2 regions of the Bacillus sp. 9.4 genome follow, and region 1 is predicted to be linked to the other one. Evidence: riboswitches for the same ligand, from Rfam matches in the RefSeq annotation. Region 1 holds a riboswitch; the other holds the start of a gene.
What was found. Region 1 has a riboswitch for S-adenosylmethionine ahead of metK (methionine adenosyltransferase). Riboswitches for the same ligand answer to the same signal wherever they lie in the genome.
Positions count from the first base shown of each region.

Region 2: another riboswitch for S-adenosylmethionine. It lies ahead of ACZ07B_RS08310 (phosphoadenylyl-sulfate reductase); the one in region 1 lies ahead of metK (methionine adenosyltransferase).

Region 1 covers NZ_JBVFMU010000001.1:1,131,078-1,138,708, reverse strand. The annotation lists gene ACZ07B_RS06570 (ABC transporter substrate-binding protein) at 1-976, opposite strand, end outside; gene ACZ07B_RS06565 (alpha/beta hydrolase family protein) at 1,128-1,901, shown strand; gene ACZ07B_RS06560 (DUF2584 domain-containing protein) at 1,953-2,195, shown strand; gene pckA (phosphoenolpyruvate carboxykinase (ATP)) at 2,234-3,817, opposite strand; SAM riboswitch class I at 4,014-4,152, shown strand; gene metK (methionine adenosyltransferase) at 4,320-5,522, shown strand; gene asnB (asparagine synthase (glutamine-hydrolyzing)) at 5,672-7,570, shown strand.
Region 2 covers NZ_JBVFMU010000002.1:344,474-352,104, forward strand. The annotation lists gene rqcH (Rqc2 family fibronectin-binding protein) at 1-521, shown strand, start outside; gene sirC (precorrin-2 dehydrogenase) at 561-1,049, opposite strand; gene sirB (sirohydrochlorin chelatase) at 1,030-1,815, opposite strand; gene cobA (uroporphyrinogen-III C-methyltransferase) at 1,818-2,591, opposite strand; gene cysC (adenylyl-sulfate kinase) at 2,690-3,283, opposite strand; gene sat (sulfate adenylyltransferase) at 3,296-4,444, opposite strand; gene cysP (sulfate permease) at 4,493-5,557, opposite strand; gene ACZ07B_RS08310 (phosphoadenylyl-sulfate reductase) at 5,569-6,270, opposite strand; SAM riboswitch class I at 6,431-6,536, opposite strand; gene pyrE (orotate phosphoribosyltransferase) at 6,681-7,313, opposite strand; gene pyrF (orotidine-5'-phosphate decarboxylase) at 7,310-7,631, opposite strand, start outside.

The DNA.
Region 1 (7,631 bases):
TTTCTTTATTTACAAGCTGATTGTATGGAATGTGCTTCGGCAGTTCTCCCGATTGATCCATAATGGTTTGGAGAAGCTCCCATTCTTTTTCGTTAAGCAGAGGGTCTGGCGAATATGAATGCTGTTTTTTATAGCGTTCAATGGATGTTTCGATGACGTCTGGGTCGGTATCATCAAATTCATCTTTAATGGCATCTGTGATGTCCTTCGCAGAATGATTTTCAACCCACTGCTGCGCCTTATAAATGGCTTTTGTAAACTTGACGGCTGTGTCTTCATTTTTCTTCAAATAGCTTTGTTTCGCCATAAAGGTCGTATAAGGAACCTCTCCTGATTCTTCTCCGAATGAAGCCACGATATGGCCGATGCCTTTTTTCTCAAAGAGAGAAGCCTGCGGTTCAAAGAGCTGTACATACTCACCGGTTCCAGAAGCAAACGCATTGGCAATATTGGCGAAGTCTATGTTCTGGATGAGGTCTATATCCTTATGCGGGTCAATCTTATGTTTGTTCAGCACATACTCGCCGACCATTTGAGGCATGCCGCCTTTTCGCTGACCGAGAAACGTTTTTCCTTTCAGCTGATCCCAGTCGAAGTGTTCAACATCTTCTCTCGCGACAAGAAACGTTCCGTCTGTCTGAGTCAGCTGGGCGAAATTAATGACGGGATCTTTAGCCCCTTGCGCTTCGACATAAATAGATGTTTCTGACCCGACAAGCGCGATGTCGGAGCCGTTGGAAAGAAGCGATGTCATCGTTTTGTCTCCGCCCCAGGTCGTATTCACATCGACATCAAGCCCTTCTTTCTTAAAAAAACCTTTAGACTCAGCAACATATAAAGGTGCGTAAAAAATTGAATGGGTCACTTCAGCTACTTTGACTTTGGTGAGCGTTTCTTCCTGCTTGCAAGCCGCCAGGGCGATCATGAGAAAGATACTGCCGACACAGGCGAAGCCCAGCCTTAACCATCTGTTCACATAGACAACCTCCTTATTTCGCATCAAGTTAATATCCTTTTTTGCTTTACATATCGTATGATGGGTATAAAAATGTGTGAATGCCTAACCAGGTTCTCCGGATGTAATTTTGGAGTAAGGAAAGCATATAGAAAAAAAGGAGGCGGCTGTTTTGATTGTAGAGAAAAGTAGATTTCCGTCGCCGAGCCAGCATGTGCGTTTGTATACGATCTGCTACCTGTCAAATGGATTACGGGTTAAGGGGCTTCTGGCTGAGCCGGCGGAACCGGGACAATATGACGGATTTTTATATTTGCGCGGCGGGATTAAAAGCGTGGGCATGGTTCGGCCAGGCCGGATTATCCAGTTTGCATCCCAAGGGTTTGTGGTATTTGCTCCTTTTTACAGAGGAAATCAAGGAGGAGAAGGCAATGAGGATTTTGCCGGAGAAGACAGGGAGGATGCATTTTCTGCTTTTCGCCTGCTTCAGCAGCACCCAAATGTCAAGAAGGATAGAGTCCACATCTTCGGCTTTTCCCGCGGCGGAATTATGGGAATGCTTACTGCGATCGAAATGGGCAGGCAGGCAGCTTCATTTGTTTCCTGGGGAGGCGTCAGTGATATGATTCTTACATACGAGGAGCGGCAGGATTTGCGGCGAATGATGAAAAGAGTCATCGGCGGAACACCGAAAAAGGTGCCTGAGGAATATCAATGGAGAACACCGTTTGACCAAGTAAACAAAATTCAGGCTCCCGTGCTGTTAATCCATGGAGAAAAAGACCAAAATGTTTCGATTCAGCATTCCTATTTATTTGAAGAGAAGCTAAAACAACTGCATAAGCCGGTGGAGACATGGTACTACAGTACATTCACACATTATTTCCCGCCAAAAGAAAACCGGCGTATCGTACGGCAGCTCACACAATGGATGAAAAACCGCTGACAGTGAAATATGTTATGATAAAGAAAAAAGAGAACGAAAGGGGATTTCACTGTGGGAATGCCTGTTGAATTTAATACACTGATTGTGACAAAAGGAAAAGAAGTTCGCATAGATGAAAATATATTCACGTTAGAGAAGGACGGATACCGTGTATATCCGATGGAGATTCCAATGGATGTACGCAAAACAAAGTTCGGCGAAAAGTCAGGCACAGCTGAAGTGCAGAAGCTTCAATGGGAAGAAGGCCGGACCATCATTACATACAAGCTGACTTCTTTGCATTCCGTCAATTAAAACAAGCCAAGAGCATAATTGCTCTTGGCTTTTGTTTTTTATACGAGAGGGCCGCCTGCCTGGGCGATGGCATCGGTATGTGCGAACTTTTTAAAGTTCTCTTTGAATTCATTTGCAAGGTAGACTGCTTTTTCTTTGTATTCTTCCTTGTTGGTCCATGTGTTTTCAGGCTGAAGGATATGATCAGGAACGCCAGGAACATGTGTCGGAATGTGCAGGCCGAAAATATCGTCAGTTATCATTTCAGCATCCTCTAATTTACCTTCAATCGCTGCTTTGACCATTGCTCTAGTGTAAGAAAGCTTCATTCGTTCGCCTGTGCCGTAGCCGCCCCCGGTCCAGCCGGTATTGACTAAGAAAACGTCAGCGCCGTGTTCATCGATCTTTTTGCCGAGCATTTCAGCATAGACGTGAGCAGGAAGCGGCAGGAACGGTGAGCCGAAGCATGTAGAGAACGTCGTTTCAGGAGACGTTACACCACGTTCGGTTCCGGCGAGCTTACTCGTGTAACCGCTCAAGAAATGGTACATCGCCTGCTCCTTCGTCAGTTTGCTGATCGGCGGCAGGACTCCGAAGGCATCAGCCGTCAAAAATACAATTGCTGACGGATGGCCGGCCATGCTTGGAGTGACGATGTTGTCAATCATATGAATCGGGTAAGCTGCCCGCGTGTTTTCAGTATAGAAGGAATCATCATAATTGGCTTCGCGTGTATCTTCATCAACAACGACATTTTCCAGAACAGACCCGAAGCGGATCGCGTTAAAGATTTGCGGCTCCTTTTCCTCGCTTAAATGAATGCACTTAGCGTAGCACCCGCCTTCAATATTAAAGACACCTGTATCAGACCAGCCATGTTCATCGTCACCGATCAGCTTGCGGTCAGCATCTGCCGACAGGGTGGTCTTGCCTGTTCCTGACAGTCCGAAGAAAAGGGCGACATCGCCTTTTTCACCGACATTGGCGGAGCAGTGCATAGATAAAATATCTCTTTCAGGCAGCAGGAAATTCATAATGGAGAAAATGGACTTCTTCATTTCACCGGCATACTCAGTTCCGCCGATTAAGATCGTCCGCTTTTCAAAAGAGACAATAATAAACGTTTCGGAATGAGTGCCGTCTGTTTTTGGATCCGCTTTGAAATGCGGAGCAGAAAGAATGGTGAACGGCTGCTCAACTGTTTTCTTATCATTTCCTTCCGGACGGATAAACAGCTGCCGCGCAAATAAATTGTGCCATGCGAACTCATTTACGACAGTGATCGGCAGCCTGTATTTCTCGTCTGCTCCGGCAAATCCTTCGAAAACAAACAGTTCATCTCGCTCCTTTAAATAGCTGACAACTTTCGTATACAGCCGCTCAAACGCTTCTTCTGAAATCGGCTGATTCACCGGGCCCCAATCGATCTTATTTTTCGTGCTTTCTTCCTCCACGATGAATTTATCTTTAGGTGAGCGTCCTGTGTAAGCGCCTGTTGTCGCGCGAACAGCACCTGTGGATGTTAAAATGCCTTCGTTTCGGGAGAGGACTTTTTCTGTTAGCTGTGCTGCTGATAAATTATGACGCACATTTGGACATGTTAATAAGGCTTGTAAATCAGCGGTCAAATCAACTGAGTTCATATGAAACCTTCCTTTATCGTTTTTTGTGTTTTGCTAATTGTGAATTAGTATAACATATATTTTCAAATAGTCTATACTATTTATTATTTTTTGTGTGTGCATTTCCATTGTTTTCCCTCAATATAGGTGCCTATTTCTTCTGAATCATATTGACATTGCAAACCCTTTTACGATAAGATATTTCATTGAGCGGATACTCTTATCCCGAGCTGGCGGAGGGACAGGCCCTATGAAGCCCAGCAACCGGTTTCTCTGTTATTTATTATGTTCAACTGAGTGAGACAACCAAGGTGCTAACCTGTTGCAAGGTTGTATGATTCCTTGAGCGATAAGAGTGAAAGGCACAAAGACCAAACCCTTTCCTCGATGGAAAAGGTTTTTTTATTTCATAAATATGCCAATTAACATTCTCTAATATAACTGTACATTGTATAAGAGGGAGCGAGTTCCGTATCATATATACAAGGTCTTTCGGGAGGCCTTGTGCAGGAGGAAGCAAATCATGAGTAAAAATCGTCGTTTATTTACATCAGAATCTGTTACGGAGGGGCATCCGGATAAAATCTGTGACCAGATTTCTGACAGCATTTTAGATGAAATTTTAAAGAAAGACCCTAACGCGCGTGTTGCTTGTGAAACATCTGTGACAACAGGTTTGGTTCTTGTAAGCGGAGAGATCACAACTTCTACGTATGTTGACATTCCGAAAACGGTTCGCCAAACCATTAAAGAAATCGGATACACACGTGCGAAATACGGATTTGATGCGGAAACTTGTGCGGTTTTAACATCAATTGATGAGCAGTCTGCTGATATCGCGATGGGCGTAGACCAAGCGCTTGAAGCCCGTGAAGGCACAATGAGCGACGAAGAAATTGAAGCGATTGGTGCGGGTGACCAAGGATTAATGTTCGGTTATGCGTGCAACGAAACGAAAGAGCTTATGCCTCTTCCAATTTCACTTGCCCATAAATTAGCCCGCCGCCTAAGTGAAGTCCGTAAAGAAGATATTCTTCCGTACCTTCGCCCTGACGGCAAAACACAGGTAACGGTTGAGTACGATGAAAATAACAAACCAGTCCGCATTGACGCGATTGTGATTTCAACTCAGCATCATCCTGAAATTACACTTGAGCAAATTCAGCGCAACATTAAAGAACATGTAATCAATCCGGTTGTTCCTGAAGAACTGATTGATGAAGAAACAAAATATTTCATCAACCCTACAGGACGTTTCGTAATCGGAGGCCCTCAAGGGGATGCGGGACTTACAGGACGCAAAATCATCGTTGATACGTACGGCGGCTATGCACGCCACGGCGGAGGCGCGTTCTCAGGTAAGGACGCGACGAAGGTAGACCGTTCTGCAGCTTATGCGGCAAGATACGTTGCGAAAAACATCGTTGCGGCTGAGCTTGCTGATTCTTGCGAAGTACAGCTTGCTTACGCGATCGGTGTTGCACAGCCTGTGTCAATCTCAATCAACACATTCGGTTCCGGAAAAGCTTCTGAGGAAAAACTGATTGAAGTTGTTCGCAATAACTTTGATTTACGACCTGCCGGCATTATCAAAATGCTTGATTTGCGCCGTCCGATCTACAAACAAACTGCTGCGTACGGCCACTTTGGACGTCACGATGTTGACCTTCCATGGGAGCGCACAGACAAAGCGGAGCAGCTGCGTAAAGAAGCGTTAGGAGAATAATTTTATAGCCGCTTACTGGTTAAGCGGCTTTCCCTTTTTTATCGTTGTATTCATGTTTATTTTTTTACATAACTGTGAAACCAAATACTATTCACAGCGTCTATAAATAGGGGTTCAATGATGACAATTTTAATTATGGAGGCAATACTATGTGTGGATTTGTCGGGGTTTTTAACAAGCATCCGTTAGCTCAAACCGCTGATCAAGAAGAACTAATCAAACAAATGAACCAAATGATCGTTCACCGCGGTCCTGACAGTGATGGATATTTCCATGATGAGCACGTCGGCTTCGGATTCAGACGGCTCAGCATTATTGATGTAGAAAATGGCGGACAGCCTTTATCATATGAAGATGAAACATATTGGATTATCTTTAACGGAGAAATCTATAACTATATTGAACTGAGAGAAGAACTTGAAGCAAAGGGGTACACATTCAACACGGATTCGGACACAGAGGTTCTTCTTGCGACTTACCGTCACTATAAAGAAGAAGCGGCGTCCAAACTGCGCGGTATGTTTGCCTTTCTGATTTGGAATAAAAACGATCATGTGCTTTATGGGGCAAGAGATCCATTCGGCATTAAACCGTTGTACTACACAACGATCAATGATCAGGTTTATTTTGCCTCAGAGAGAAAAAGTTTAATGGTTGCTCAGAATGATATTGAAATAGATAAAGAGGCATTGCAGCAGTACATGTCTTTCCAATTTGTTCCTGAACCAAGCACACTTGATGCCCATGTGAAAAAAGTAGAGCCGGGTTCACAGTTCACAATCCGCCCGGACGGCGATATCACATTCAAAACGTATTTCAAAGCGAACTTCAAGCCGGTTCAGACTGAAGAAGACAAGCTTGTGAAAGAAGTCAGAGACGCGATCTATGACTCTGTAAACGTTCATATGAGAAGTGACGTTCCTGTCGGTTCATTCCTGTCTGGCGGGATTGATTCTTCCTTTATTGTGTCTGTTGCGAAGGAATTTCATCCAAGCTTAAAAACATTCTCTGTCGGCTTTGAACAGCAGGGCTTCAGTGAGGTTGATGTAGCGAAAGAAACGGCAGCGGCGCTGGGCATTGAAAATATCAGCAAAGTCATTTCGCCTGAGGAATACATGAATGAGCTTCCGAAGATCGTATGGCATTTTGATGATCCGCTTGCTGATCCGGCAGCGATTCCGTTGTACTTTGTTGCAAAAGAAGCGAAAAAACATGTAACGGTTGCTTTATCAGGTGAAGGAGCGGATGAGCTCTTCGGCGGATATAACATTTACCGTGAACCGCTTTCGCTTAAACCGTTTGAACGGATTCCGTCCGGCTTGAAAAAGATGCTTCTGCACGTTGCTGCTGTTATGCCTGAAGGTATGAGAGGAAAGAGCCTGCTTGAGCGCGGCTGCACTCCGCTTCAGGATCGTTATATCGGTAACGCGAAAATCTTTGAAGAGTCTGTCAAAAAGCAGCTGTTGAAGCATTATAATCCGAACCTTTCATATCGCGATGTGACGAAGACTTACTTTACAGAAAGCAGCTCGTACAGCGATATCAACAAAATGCAGTATGTCGATATCCACACTTGGATGCGCGGCGACATTTTGTTAAAGGCGGATAAAATGACGATGGCGAATTCTTTGGAACTGCGTGTGCCGTTCTTGGATAAAGTCGTATTCGACGTCGCTTCAAAAATTCCTGATGAGCTGAAAACGAAGAACGGCACGACGAAGTATCTTCTTCGCAAAGCCGCTGAAGGAATTGTGCCTGAGCACGTATTAAACCGCAAAAAGCTCGGTTTCCCTGTACCGATCCGTCATTGGTTGAAAAATGAAATGAACGAATGGGTGCGGAATATTATTCAGGAAAGCCAAACGGATGCTTATATCCATAAGGATTATGTCCTTCAGCTTCTTGAAGACCATTGTGCGGACAAGGCTGATAACAGTCGTAAAATCTGGACTGTACTGATCTTTATGATCTGGCACAGCATCAATATTGAAAAACGGTATATGCCTGAAGAGCTGAGCCATCAGCCTAAAGAAGTCATCTTTGTGTAACAGACAACAAGGCTTTCGAGTAGTCGAAAGCCTTGTTGTTATCCTTTTATTTCTCCATCAT
Region 2 (7,631 bases), on a different contig from region 1:
AGGAAGAGATCGAATATTTTGATCAGCTGATTCAGCAGCTTTCGTCCGCTTCTCCCCGGGATATCAGCGAAATCAGGGAAGAGCTTGTAGAGGGCAAATATTTACGCCCTAAGCAGCAAAAAGGCCAGAAAAAGCAAAAACCGCACAATCCGGTGTTAGAAACATATGAATCCACCTCAGGGCTGACAATTTTAGTGGGTAAGAACAATCGTCAAAATGAATATTTAACGACAAGAGTGGCGGCCAGAGACGATATCTGGCTTCACACGAAGGACATTCCAGGCTCCCACGTTGTGATCAGAAGCAGCGAACCGGATGAGCAAACAATCATGGAAGCCGCGACAATTGCAGCTTATTTTTCAAAAGCTAAAGATTCAAGTTCAGTGCCTGTAGATTATACAAAAATCAGACATGTCAAAAAACCAAACGGCGCGAAACCCGGTTTCGTCACCTATGACAGCCAGCATACCGTCTTTGTCACGCCTGATGCTGATACTGTCATCAAGCTCAAAAAAAGCTGAGCCGCATAAAGAAAAGCCAGAGCATTTGTATGCTCTGGCTTATTTCTTTCTTCTCACCTGATAAAGCCTGTTCACTTCAGCAATAAAATCGCCGTCAATCAGCTTATCCACGTTTTCAGCAAGCTCTTTCGTGTGCTTTGGACTGGCTCCGCTTGTAGAAACAGACACAGTGACATGCCCTCTTTTTACGATTTTCGGCATATATACATTGCCAAGCTCAGCGTCACTGACACAATTGACAAGCTGAAAAGGCGAAGCGGATTGGGCAATTTCTTTGTTCACTGCCGCATTATCCGTCGCGGCAATAATTAAGAAAGCATTGAGATAATCTTCTTTTTCAATTGTCCGTTTTTCCCATTTGATACGTCGCTCTTCTGCCATTTGCTTGATTTCCGGTTCAACATCCGGACTGACGAGCGTTATATCAGCTCCCTCAGAAATCACCGTTTTCAGCCTTCTGAGAGCGATGCTTCCGCCCCCCGCAATGACAACATTCTTCTTTTCCAGGCTAATGTGCAGCGGAAGCATATGAACCTCCATCAAAATCAAATTGTCCCTCAGGATTTGCCGCAGTTTCTCTCACACGGTTCAAAAACGCGTTTTTCACATGAGGATGAAAACCGATATAGGAAGAGAGGTAGACGTTCGGATTATGAGCTTTTAATTTCTGAACCTCTCGTTCGATTTCATTCATCAGCATACCCGTAAAGAGCAAATATGGAACGATAAAGGTTGTTATGCCGTCATCTTTTTTAAGTTCTGAAAAAACCTCTTTGTAATTAGGGCCGCATGCTGTCAAAAAGCACGGAATGACTTCCTTGACTGGAATCATTTCCTGAAGAAGATTAGCAATACCGGTTACGTCTCTTTTGACATCTGGATCTGAACTTCCCCTTCCGATGAGTACCACTCTGGCATTTTCATATGGAACACCTATGTCTTTCATTCGGTGATATACAGCCTTGACTACTTCTTCGTCAATCCCGATCGGCTTTCCGTATGAAATGCGGACTGACGGATATCGAGATGCAGCACGGGCAATTTCTTCCGGAATATCATGTTTTGCATGCGCAGCTGTTAAAAGAAGCAGAGGCACCACTGCGATATGAGTGGCGCCTTGCTTCACACATGCTTCAAATCCTGTCTCAATTGTCGGCTCCTGAAGCTCTAAAAAGCTGATTTCTTGTACTGGCACAGAGATGTGGGCCTTGCATCCTTCCAAAAAGGCTGCGGCTTCTTGCTGCGCTTTTTTGACCCGGCTGCCGTGGCCGACATATAAAATTGCTTGTTTCATTTTTACAACGCCTCGCTTAAATCTTGTTTTTTCAGTTCAGATTCAAACCATTCCAGCTTATAGTGATAATTTACAACATTTCCAATGACAATTAAACTCGGATTTGTAATGTTTTCTTTTATCACCGTTTCTGAAAGGGTGTCAACTGTACAAAAAACAGATTTTTGCTTGTCCGTTGTTCCCCAATGAATAAAGGCTGCCGGCGTAGAACCGTCCCTGCCGTTTTCAAGGAGTTTTCTTTCAATCTGCTGCACGTTTTTGATACCCATATAGATGACAAGTGTATCAATTCCTGTAGCCAGCGCTTTCCACTTTTCCTCAAAATCTTCTTCTTTTTTATAATGACCCGTTACAAAAGCGACGTTAGAGCCCGCCTCCCGATGAGTAACAGGAATCCCGGCATAAGCGGCTGCCGCGATTCCAGACGTAATGCCGGGAATGATTTCAAACGGAATTCCATTTTCAGAGAGGCATTCCGCTTCTTCCCCTCCTCTGCCGAACACAAAAGGGTCTCCGCCTTTCAGTCTGACAACCATTTTCCCTTTTTGCGCATACTTCACAAGAAATCGATTGATGGTTTCCTGCTTCATCGTATGAAAATCCGGAAGCTTCCCGCAGTAGATCAGGTCTGCTTGCTCTTTGGCATATTGTAAAATCTCTTTATTTACTAATCTGTCATATAAGATGACATCAGCTTTTTCAATGGCTTTCAGCGCTTTAATTGTCAGCAGATCAGGGTCACCGGGACCCGCTCCTACAATATATACTTTCCCCATCGTATTTCCCCCGATCTATTCGAGTTCTTCCAGAGCATTCGCTGTGATGATGTTCTCGCTCGCATTCCGGCACCTGAGAAGAACGCAGCAGATCATATTCAGCTCAATTTTTGTTTAACAAACTCGATCAGCTGATTTTTACACGCTTCACGGTCATGTTGTCCTGAATCAAGAACGAGCTCTGGAGCTTCCGGTTCTTCATAAGGAGAATCAATTCCTGTAAAAAACGGAATCTCGCCGTTTCTTGCTTTTTTGTAAAGCCCTTTCGGATCTCTTTGTTCACAAATATCAAGGTCGCATTTAATGTAGACTTCATTAAATTCGCCCGCTTCCACAAGCTCGCGAACCTGTTGTCTGTCCTCGCGGAAAGGAGAGATAAAAGCAGTAATCACAATGGTTCCCTGCTGAACAAAAAGCTTTGCCACCTCTCCGATTCGGCGGATGTTTTCTTTTCGGTCTTCATCAGAAAAACCAAGATCCTTATTTAAGCCGTGACGGATATTATCCCCGTCCAGCACAATCACTTGGTAGCCTTGCTCAAACAATTCTCTCGCAGCGGCGTTGGCAATAGTTGATTTGCCTGAGCCGCTTAACCCTGTCAGCCAGAGAATGGAGCTTTTATGCTTGTTTTTTTGCTGGTACTCTTCTTTTGTGATAGAGGCTTCATGCCATACAATATCGCGATTTGTCACTGCCAGTCCTCCTTAAGATACGCCTACTTCTTCTTTTTTCTTCATCCCTTTGATTAACACTTCTACGACTTCTTTTCGACTGAATTCAGCAGGCGGCAGCACACCGTCTCTCAGCATACCTCTTACCTTAGTGCCTGATAAAATGACGTGATGCTCTCTGCCATGAGGGCATGTTTTCGCTGTTCCCATATTTCCGCATTTTTTACAGAAGAAGCTGTGCTCAAATTTCAGCGGCGTAATCCCGAGTTCTTCAGGTTTAAATGTGTCAAACAGCTCCTGTGCTTCGTATGTTCCGTAATAGTCACCTACACCTGCATGATCACGGCCGACGATGAAATGTGTGCAGCCGTAGTTCTTTCTGACAAGCGCGTGGAAAATTGCTTCCCTCGGGCCTGCATAACGCATCGCCGCTAAAAAGACACCAAGGAAAACGCGATCTTTCGGGTAATAATGATCAAGAAGCACTTGGTAGCTTTCCATCCGTACATCAGCTGGAATGTCATCAGATTTTGTTTCACCTACTAACGGATTCAAGAACAAGCCGTCTACTGTTTCAAGAGCCGTTTTTTGAATGTATTCATGCGCTCTGTGAACAGGGTTTCTTGTTTGGAAACCGACAATGGTTTCCCAGCCTTTTTCCGCAAACTGGCGTCTCGTTTCTAACGGTTCAAATGTAAATTCAGGGAACTGTTTTGAAGCTTTTTTAATCAACGTAATCGGCCCGCCGACATATGTATTGCCGCGGCTGAACAGCTTTTTAACACCAGGATGCTCCTGTTCATCTGTTTTGTACACATTGACAGCTTCTTTTTGTTTGTCAGGCACATACAGGTCTTCGATTTGGATAACGCCGTATGTTTCTCCTTCATACGTTAACTTTACCGTTTCACCAAGTGACAGTTCCGCTGCTTTTTGCGCATCGACCGGAAGCGTGATTGGAAGAGACCAGACAACGCCGGAAGAAAGACGCATGTTTTCGACCACAGATACGTAATCTTTTTCATTAAAGAAACCTTCAATCGGGCTGTATGCACCGATACCGATCAATTCCAAATCCGCGAAAGAAATTAAATCAAGTTCAATTTCTTTTTGAATGCCGCTCACATCATATGATTCATCTACTCTGTTTATTAATGTTCCTCCGTGTGGTGCTAAGCTCATAATATCCATCTCCTCCTAGTTAACTTATAAAATTACTCAGATTAATGATCAGATTCCCCCGCCTTGTTCGTGGACTGAGCGTCTCTCTTTACGAATGGCCTTTGTCAGGCTGACGGCACCGCCCGTCGCTAAAAGCACACTTACCATGATAAAGATCGAATAATAATCTGCTTTTAAAAACAAGGATACAAGCAGATAAGAAATCGATAAAGATAAAAACGGCGATACGATCCATACCTTCAGCATCGTTTGAACAACTTGTTTATGGAACACGTTCGGACCGTTTTTTGCCATGCCTATTCCGATAATAGACGATGACGTGACTTGCGCCAAGGGCACCGGCATCCCAAATACAGAACTGATGATCACCAGTCCCGCTCCTGTACCGGATAAGAGAATGCCTTCCCCTTTGGAGAATCTCGTAATTTTCTTCCCGTTTGTTTCTAGCACTCGCCGGCCTAATAACAGTGCGCCAAGAGCAACAAAAGCTCCTCCATACAAGGTTCCTTTTCCGACATCAAGCACACCGGCAGCTACTAACGGGCCAACAGCATTCGCCACGTTATTCATGCCGGCAGAGAATGCTTCGAAAAATCCGGCAACTAACAAAACAATGCCGAGGATTTTTTGCTTTTTAGAAGATTTTACTTCAATCTTAAAATAACGAAACAGCTTAGATACGAAATAGGTGAAGCCGAAAGCGAACAGCGGGACAAAAACCCAAAATGACACAATGATCAGAAGATTGTTCACAAACAATACTTTATAAGCCACTCCCACGCCGACAACCGCGCCGACTGTTACTTCACTTGTCGACAAAGGAATGCCGAGCAGATTAGCAGTAAAGAGCGACAGGGCAGCAGCTCCAATAATGATGCAAACAATCGTCAGTGTAATCGTCTGCTCAGGAATAATGCCGGAGCTGATTGTTTTTACAACCTCGCCTCCGCCAATGACCGCCCCGGCAAAGACACCGACTGCGCATAGGATCAAAGCGTAGGTTTTCTTTTTGATGGCTCCGGAGCCGTAAGCAACCCCCATCGAAGCTGCAGCGCCGCTTGCACCAATATTCATCGCGAAAAACAAGCTAAATAAAATAGCGGCTAATTCCATTTTGCAGCTCCTTATTCATGCAGTCCGCATTCTGTTTTCGCCATACCATTCCATCTGCCTGAGCGCAAATCCTCTGCTGTAAAAGCGGGAGCAGTGCAAGGCGCACAGCCAATACTTGGATATCCTTGGTCATGAAGCGGATTGTAGTCCAGTTCATTCCGGGATGTGTATCTCCAAATGTCTTTCCAAGTCCAATGGATAAGCGGGCAAACTTTTACTGACTTGAATTTTTCATCTTTGTTTAAGAAATTCGTATTGGCACGGCTTGGCCCTTGATCACGGCGCAGGCCGGAAAGCCAGGCTGGATGTCCTGAAAGCGCCTCTCTTAAAGGAACGACCTTTCTAAGATAGCAGCACTGATTCGGCTCTCTTTCCCATAGTTTGTCACCATGTTCTTCGGCTTGTTCCTCAAGGGTGAGGTCTGGTTTTTTCAGGATGATATTAAGACCCGGATAACGCTCTTTCACTCGTTCAATTGTTTCATAGGTTTCTTTAAAATGAAGTCCTGTATCAAGAAACACAATCTCTGCGTCTTTTTTCACTTTATAAATTAAGTCAATCAGAACGATTCCCTCAATTCCGAAACTGCAAGCATAAACAAGCTGATCGCCGTAATGGCCGTATGCCCATTTTAAAACTGACAGCGCTCCTTTATAAGGATCGTCTTCCGGAAATGTAATCGTTGGTTCTTCCCAATTATCATACGTTAACATTTCTTCTTTCCTCCTTTCGGAGACAAACAAACAGTAACTTTCTGCCGGTTGTCTTTTCCCATGTAATGTGATTCGCGGCTGCTGATATACAGATAGCCTTTTACCTCTTAAAATAAAAAACTTTCAATCCGGCGGAAAGAAAGACAGGAACAGCATGTAGCCCTTATCTTTCAAAATGGAATTCATTTTGCTGGAAGTAGCACCTTACAAACTATGCAGGTTGCCGGGCTTCATAGGTCCAGTCCCTCAGCCGCTCTTGATAAGTTTTTAGATTTGTAGTAAATTTTAGCACAATTCTAACATAAGTCAACCCGACTTTTTTTATAGGATTAATAAAAAAACAGGCCTCATAGCCTGTTTTCAAGTACATCAAGGCTTTGAAGCCTCTTTACATCATTTGAATTTATTTTTTATTTTTTAAACCAATCTTTTGACTCGGGATTTCGTTTCCATGTTTGCAGCTTTTTTAGATCATCTGAATGAATATTTCCGTTTTCAAGCGCGACCTCTGTGAGCGTATCATAATCAGTTAATGAGTAGTATGGCAGTTCTGCCTTTGCGAAGGCTTCCTCCGCTTTAGGAAGTCCGTACGTAAAGATTGAGACGACACCAAGCACTTCACAGCCGGCCGCTTGTAAAGCTGCACAAGCTTCAAGCACGCTGCCTCCTGTGGAAATTAAGTCTTCAATGACAACTGTTTTTTGCCCTTCTTGCACAGCTCCCTCAATCTGATTGCCTTTTCCGTGCGCCTTCGGCTTGCTCCTCACATAACACATCGGAAGATTCAAACGGTCAGCCGCAAGAGCAGCATGAGGAATACCGGCAGTTGCTGTTCCCGCAATCATTTCAGCTTCAGGAAAATGCTCTTTGACAAGCTTGCTGATACCTGAAGCAACATCGTTTCTGACCTCTGGGAAAGATAGCGTAAGGCGGTTGTCACAGTAGATCGGTGATAAAATGCCGCTTGCCCATGTGAACGGCTCGTTCGGGCGTAAAAATACAGCTTGGATGTCTAATAGATGTTTTGCGATGATTTGTTTCAAGATTTGATTCCCTCCCATTCAAGTCTGACAGCCTTATAGGCTTTTACCGGGTCTTCCGCTTTTGTAATCGAGCGTCCTACTACAATCGCTGATGAACCTTTCTCTCTTGCAATGGCAGGCGTCGCTACGCGGACTTGGTCATTCGCAGCGTCCTCTGACATTCTGATCCCCGGAGTGACAGTCAGAAATGAAGGCGACACCGCTTGGTAAATGGCTTTTGCTTCATGAACAGAGCAGACCACTCCATCCAGTCCGCTTTCTTCCGCCTGTTTGCTGTAGTGCACAACCGTATCAATCAGAGACTTTTCGATCAGCAGT